DNA from 2 places in the Nocardia sp. NPDC056064 genome. Region 1 is predicted to be linked to the other one. Evidence: riboswitches for the same ligand, from Rfam matches in the RefSeq annotation. Region 1 holds a riboswitch; the other holds the start of a gene.
What was found. Region 1 has a riboswitch for thiamine pyrophosphate ahead of thiC (phosphomethylpyrimidine synthase ThiC). Riboswitches for the same ligand answer to the same signal wherever they lie in the genome.
Positions count from the first base shown of each region.

Region 1 (3,386 bases):
TGTCCGGGTCGAGCGAGAGCGCGAACTGGTCGTGCCAGCGGAATTCGAAACGGGCCTTGGACAATTCGTTGTCGCGGTCCTGGGCGTGCGGGTGGCCCTTGGCCAGGTCGGCGGCGTGGGCGGCGATCTTGTAGGTGATCACGCCGACCTTGACGTCGTCGCGGTTGGGCAGGCCCAGATGCTCCTTCGGGGTGACGTAGCAGAGCATGGCGGTGCCCGCCTGGGCGATGATCGCGGCGCCGATGGCCGAGGTGATGTGGTCGTAGGCGGGCGCGATATCGGTGGCCAGCGGGCCCAGGGTGTAGAACGGGGCCTCCTCACAGAGCTCTTCCTCGAGCCGCACGTTCTCCACGATCTTGTGCATGGGCACGTGGCCGGGGCCCTCGATCATCACCTGCACGCCATAGGATTTCGCGATCTTGGTGAGCTCGCCCAGGGTGCGCAGTTCGGCGAACTGGGCCTCGTCGTTGGCGTCGGCGATGGAGCCGGGACGCAGGCCGTCACCGAGGGAGAAGGTGACGTCGTAGCGCGCCAGGATCTCGCACAGTTCGCGGAAGTGCGTGTACAGGAACGATTCCTGGTGGTGGGCCAGACACCACGCGGCCATGATGGACCCGCCGCGCGAGACGATGCCGGTGACGCGCTTGGCCGTGAGCGGGATGTAGCGCAGCAGCACGCCCGCGTGCACGGTCATGTAGTCCACGCCCTGCTCACACTGCTCGATCACGGTGTCGCGGTACAACTCCCAGGTGAGCTTGGTGGGATCGCCGTTCACCTTCTCCAGCGCCTGGTAGATCGGCACGGTGCCGATCGGGACGGGGGAATTGCGCAGAATCCACTCGCGGGTCTCGTGGATGTTCTTGCCGGTGGACAGGTCCATGATGGTGTCGGCGCCCCAGCGCGAGGCCCACACCATCTTCTCGACTTCCTCGGCGATCGAGGACGACACCGCCGAGTTGCCGATATTGGCATTGATCTTGACCAGGAACTTCTTGCCGATGATGGTCGGCTCGAGCTCCGGGTGCCGGTGGTTGGCCGGGATCACCGCGCGACCGGCGGCGACCTCCTCGCGCACCAGTTCCGGCGCGACGCCCTCGCGGGCGGCGATGAAACGCATCTCCGGGGTGACGATGCCCTGGCGCGCCCAGTGCAGCTGGGTGGGTGGGCCGTCGACGGTGGGCCGGTCCCACTCGTCGCGCAGTTTCGGCAGACCGGCCTCGAGATCGATCACCGCCGTGTCGTCGGTGTACGGGCCGGAGGTGTCGAAGACGTCGAAGTGATCGCCGTTGGTGAGGTTGATCCGGCGCACCGGAATACGCAGGCCGTCGACCTCTTTGTAGTGCTTGACGCTGCCCTCGATCGGGCCGGTGGTGACAGACGTGGCTGTGCCCATGGTGGTTCCTCCCTACGCCGGCATTACCCGGTCAGGTTCATACGGTCGACAGCCCTGAACGCCCGAAAATGGGCTAGCCGTCCTCTCAGCCCGCTGGTGCGAGCCCCCGTGCTTGTTGGAGCGCTGGCGCGCTCGAGTTCGCGGCCCCTTATGTCCCGCCGATGGGAGGCCGTTGCTTGCTCCTTCGTCGCCTACGCAACGACCTCCCATCGGCGGGACGGCCGCGAACCGCCGCTGGCGCGGCGAGCCCCTCCTCGAGGTCGGGGCGTGCGTGGCGCTTAGCAGTGTAGGCGTGCGTTCCCGCTCGGCGCTAACGAGCGCCCACCTTTTCCAGCTGTGGTGCCGGAGCCGCGGGTTCCTCCGATTCGTCGAGCCCGAACCTGTTGTGCAGCCTGACCAGTGGCTTGGGTGCCCACCAGTTCCAGCGGCCCATCATCCGCATGAGCGCCGGGGCCAGCAGCCCCCGGATGACGGTCGCGTCGCTGATCACCGCCAGCGCGCAGCCCAGGCCGAACAGCTTCATCATCGACACCCCGGAGCTGGCCACACCCAGGAACACGATGCTCATCAGCAGCGCGGCGGCGGTGAAGATGCGGCCGGTGCGGGCCACGCCCATGGCGACGGCCTCGGTATTGCCCGCGGTGGTCTTGGGACCGGCCAGCCACTCCTCGCGGATGCGGGAGAGCAGGAACACCTCGTAGTCCATGGAGGCGCCGAAGGCGAGGCTGAACATCAGGATGGGCATGGCCAGGTTGAGGGTGCCGGTGGCGGTGAAGCCGAGCAGCCCGGCCAGGTTGCCCTCCTGGAAGATCCACACCATCGCGCCGAAGGTGGCCGCCAGCGAGAGCATGTTCAGCGCCAGCGCCTTCACCGGGAGCACCACGCTGCCGGTGAACAGGAACAGCAGGATGAGCGTGGTGATGGCGATCAGCGCGCCCGCCAGCGGCAGCTTGCCGGTGATCGCGGTGACGGAGTCCTGGTTGAGCGCGGCCGGGCCGGTCAGCAGGGCCTGCGACGGTGCCTCGACGGCGCGCAGGGCGTCGAGCTGGGCGGTGCCCGCGTCGGAGTACGGGTCGAGCCGGGTGCCCACCGAGAGATAGGCGCCCGCCTGCGGGTCCGACATCTCCGGCACGCCCGCGGCCACGCGCAGGCCGTTGCGGTACACGGCGGCGCTGCTGAGCACGGCCGGCACATCGGGCACCTTCGACAGCTCGCGGGCGTAGGCGTCCAGCTGCTCCGGGGTGCCGTGGAACTCCGGCAGCACGACGGTCGCGCTCGCGGCCATATCGGCGTCGAACTCGGTGCGCAGGATGTCACCGACCTGGCGGCTGGCCACGTCGGCGGGCAGCGCGCGGTCATCCGGATAGCCGAACTGCACACCCAGGAACGGCGAGCCGAGCAGCAGCAGGAACGCGGTGGTGGCCAGCGCGATCGGCAGCGGACGCTTCATCACCGCGACCACCAGGCGGTACCAGAAGGTCTGCCGCGGCTCCTTCTCCACGCGCGGCGGCCGCCGGAACAGCTTGCGCAGCGGGCCGCGCAGGTCACCGGCATTGATCCGGTCGCCGACCAGGATGAGCAGGGCGGGCAGCACGATCACGGCCGCCGCCGTGGCCGCCGCGACCACAGCGATGCCCGCGTAGGCGAAGGACTTGAAGAAGTACTGCGGGAACACCAGCAGTGCCGACAGCGACAGCGCCACCACCAGCGCCGAGTACACCACCGTGCGGCCCGCGGTCTGGATGGAGCGGATCACCGCCGCCGTCGGGGTGGCACCGGCGGTGAGTTCCTCGCGGTACCGGCTGACGATGAACAGGCTGTAGTCGATGGCCAGCGCCAGGCCGAGCGCGGTGGTCATGTTCAGCGCGAAGATCGACACATCGGTGAGCGAGGTGAGCACGCGCAGGATGCCCAGCGCGGCCGCGATGGCGAACAGGCCGATCGCCACCGGCAGCGCGGCCGCGACCACACTGCCGAAGACCAGTGCCAGCAG
Region 1 is NZ_JBHJWO010000001.1:3,413,821-3,417,206, reverse strand. It holds gene thiC (phosphomethylpyrimidine synthase ThiC) at 1-1,393, opposite strand, end outside; TPP riboswitch at 1,389-1,513, opposite strand; gene ACFC06_RS15720 (MMPL family transporter) at 1,704-3,386, opposite strand, start outside.

Region 2 (3,386 bases), 2.4 Mb from region 1:
GCACCGCGCCACGCTGTCGCAGCGGTTCCTCGACCCAGCGGTGGGTGAGCCAGGCCAGTAGCACCGACACCCCGATCACCGCGGCCCCGCCGACGAGACCGGCGCGCGGATGTCCCCGCTCGGCGAGGAAGAAGATCAGGATCGGCCAGTGCCACAGGTACAGCGGGTAGGCGATGTCGCCGAGCCATCGCATGGCGGGGTGGGCCAGCAGCTGATTGACCGCGGGCCAGTCCCGCACCGGCAGTCCCGACGCGGACAGGATGACCGCCACCGCCGCGCCCACCGGCAGCAACGCGGCCGGACCGGGGAACCGGTTCGCGGCGTCGAGCACGATCCACCCGCACAGCACCACACCGGCGACACCGAGGAACGCCGCGAGCGACCGCACGAACCGCGACCGCGGCAGCGACGGCGCCAGCACCGCGAGCGCGGCCCCCGCCAGCAGTTCCCAGCCGCGGGCGGCGGTGTCGTAGTAGTTCCAGCCCTGCCTGGTCGTCATGCCGTGGGCCGCGAACACGAACGAGCACAGCGCGCCCGCGACCACCACCGCGCCGACGACGAGCCGGACCCGATGCGGCCGCGACAGCCGCGCGCACACCCAGCCGACGGCCCCGATCACGAGCAGTATCGCCAGATAGAACTGCCCCTGCACCGCCATCGACCACAGGTGTTGCAGCGGGCTCACCGACGGATCGGCGGCCAGGTAGTCCGACCAGGTCAGCGCGAGCTGCCAGTTCTGGTAGTAGAACAGCGAGGCCAGCACCTGCGCCGCCACCGTGGACCACTGCGTGTACGGCAGCACCAGCACGGTGGCGACGACGACCGCGGCCAGCACGACCGCCATGGCCGGGACGAGCCTGCGCAGCGTGCGCCGCAGCACCCCGGTCGCCCAACCCGGTTCCGGGGACTGCGCCCGGCGCAACACCATGCCGGTGAAGAAGAAGCCCGACAGCACGAGGAAGACGTCGACCCCGCCGGACACGCGCCCGAACCACACGTGGAAGACCACGACCAACGCGATCGCCAGACCCCGCAGACCGTCCAGATCGAATCGGTACGCCGAGCGCTCGGCGCCGTCCGCCGACGGACTGTGCGTCCGCGCCGGGCGGGGTACCGATTCGATCTCCGGGGGTCTGGCCATGACGAATCTCCTATCACGCCGCGCCGGCCCGGGCCATTCCTCCTGGCACCGAATGTGATCTGGCACGCACTGCCATTCCCGCGGGCCCGGCCGCGGTGACCGGCCGCCGAACGGCATTCCCCGCTTGTCGGCGGTCGCTGCTAGGGTCGGTCGAGTTCTGACACGGGGTGCTTTGCGACCGCAAGGCTGAGAACAGACCCGGGAACCTGTTCAGGTAATGCTGACGAAGGGATGTCACGGTGTTGCGCGCCCACACCACCACCACACAGAGATTCACCGACGAGCTCTGGGAGCAGACGACAGCGCTGCGCACCGCGATCGACGATCTGGAATTCCTGCGCCGTCTCGGTGACGGCACCCTGCCGCTCGACGCCTTCCGCGTCTACATCGAGCAGGATTCGCTGTACCTCACCGGCTACGCCAAGGCGCTGGCCCTGCTGGCGGCCAAGTCGCCCGATCCGCAGACCGCGGCCTTCTGGGCGAACTCCTCGGCGACCGCGGCCACCGTCGAATCGGCCATGCACGACCAGCTGCTCACCGGCGGCGTGCTGCCGCCGCGCGAGGGCGAACCGGAGCACACGCCGACCTGCCTGGCCTATGTCTCCTTCCTGATCGCCACCGCCGCGACCGACTCCTACGCCGTCGCCGCCGCGGCGGCCCTGCCCTGCTTCTGGATCTACGCCGAGGTGGGCCGGGAGCTGGCCGCGAGCGCCGCGCAGGTGATCGCCGCCGATCCCGCGCATCCGTACGCGCAGTGGGTCACCACCTACGGCGCCGAGGAGTTCCAGCAGTCCGCGGCCACCGCCCGCGCGCTGGTGGACGCGGCGGCCGAGTCGGCCGGTCCGCGCGAGCGGGCGGCGATGGCCACGGCCTTCACCCTCGCGGTGCGCTACGAACTGCTGTTCTGGGACACCGCCCTGCACCCGCAGCCCTGGCCCGCCGGATGAGCGCCCGTCTGCGCCGCGCGCTCGCGGCCGTGCTCGCCTCCGTCGCCGTCGTCTCGGTGCTCACCGCCTGCGGATCGGGCGGCGGGTCCGGCGACACCATCCGCTTCGCGTTGGACTGGACACCGAACACCAACCACACCGGCCTCTATGTGGCCTTGCAGCGCGGCTATTTCGCCGACGCGGGCCTGGACGTGGAGGTACTGCCGTACAACAACACCGCCGTCGACACCGTGATCGACGCCGGGAACGCGGAGTTCGGCATCAGCACCCACAATTCGTCGACCTTCGCGCGCGCCTCGGGCGCGCAGGTCCGTTCGGTGCTCGCGCCGCTGCAGCACTGGGCCACCGGAATCGGCGTGCGCGCCGACCGCGCCGACCTGACGAGCCCGAAGGATCTCGACGGCAAGACCTACGCCGGGTTCGGTGACCCGGGCGAGCGGGAGGCGCTGCAGCAGGTCATCCGCAATGCCGGTGGCACCGGCGATTTCACCTCGGTGACGCTGGGATCGTCGGCGTATGAGGCCGTCTACTCCGGCAAGGCCGACTTCACCGTCTCCTACCTGGCGTGGGAGGGCATCGAGGCCGAACACCACGGCACCCCGATGCGGTACTTCCGCTACACCGACTTCGGTTTCCCGGATTCCTACGCCATCGTGATCGACGCCAACGAGGGCTGGCTGGCTGAGAATCCCGAGCGCGCCGCGAAGTTCGTGCAGGCACTGCAGCGCGGCTACCAGTTCGCCGCCGACAACCCGGACCAGGCCGCCCAGGATCTCCTGGACGCCAACCCCGGCGCGTTCACCGACGAGAAACTGGTCTTCGAGAGCCAGCGCATGCTGGCCGAGCAGTTCATGAAGGACGCCGACGGCAAGGTCGGCACGCAGACCGTGCAGCAGTGGGCGGCCAATTCCGGGTTCCTCTACCGCAGCGGGCTGCTCACCGGTCCCGACGGCAGGCCGCTGACCACCGAGCCGGACTGGTCGACGTACTTCACCGATGAGTACCTCGGCACCGCCTGACCCGCACGCGAAGCCGCGGCCCCGGTCCGCGTGGGCGGGTCTGCGGTGGGCGCTGCCGTCGCTGCTCACGGTGGCGGCGCTGGTCGTGCTCTGGCAGGTCTACGTCACCAGCAGCGGGATCCGTCCGCAGGTGCTGCCCTCGCCGATGCGCGTGGCCGAGCAGGGCTGGGCCCATCGCGACGACATCGCCACGCACGCGGCCGCCACCCTGCAGGTCACCCTGCTCGGGTTCGCGGTCTCGCTGACGCTGGCCTGGGTGCTGGCGATCGTCGTGGACTT
Region 2 is NZ_JBHJWO010000001.1:963,965-967,350, forward strand. It holds gene ACFC06_RS04405 (SGNH hydrolase domain-containing protein) at 1-1,141, opposite strand, end outside; TPP riboswitch at 1,295-1,390, shown strand; gene ACFC06_RS04410 (TenA family protein) at 1,381-2,088, shown strand; gene ACFC06_RS04415 (ABC transporter substrate-binding protein) at 2,085-3,107, shown strand; gene ACFC06_RS04420 (ABC transporter permease) at 3,085-3,386, shown strand, end outside.
Region 2: another riboswitch for thiamine pyrophosphate. It lies ahead of ACFC06_RS04410 (TenA family protein); the one in region 1 lies ahead of thiC (phosphomethylpyrimidine synthase ThiC).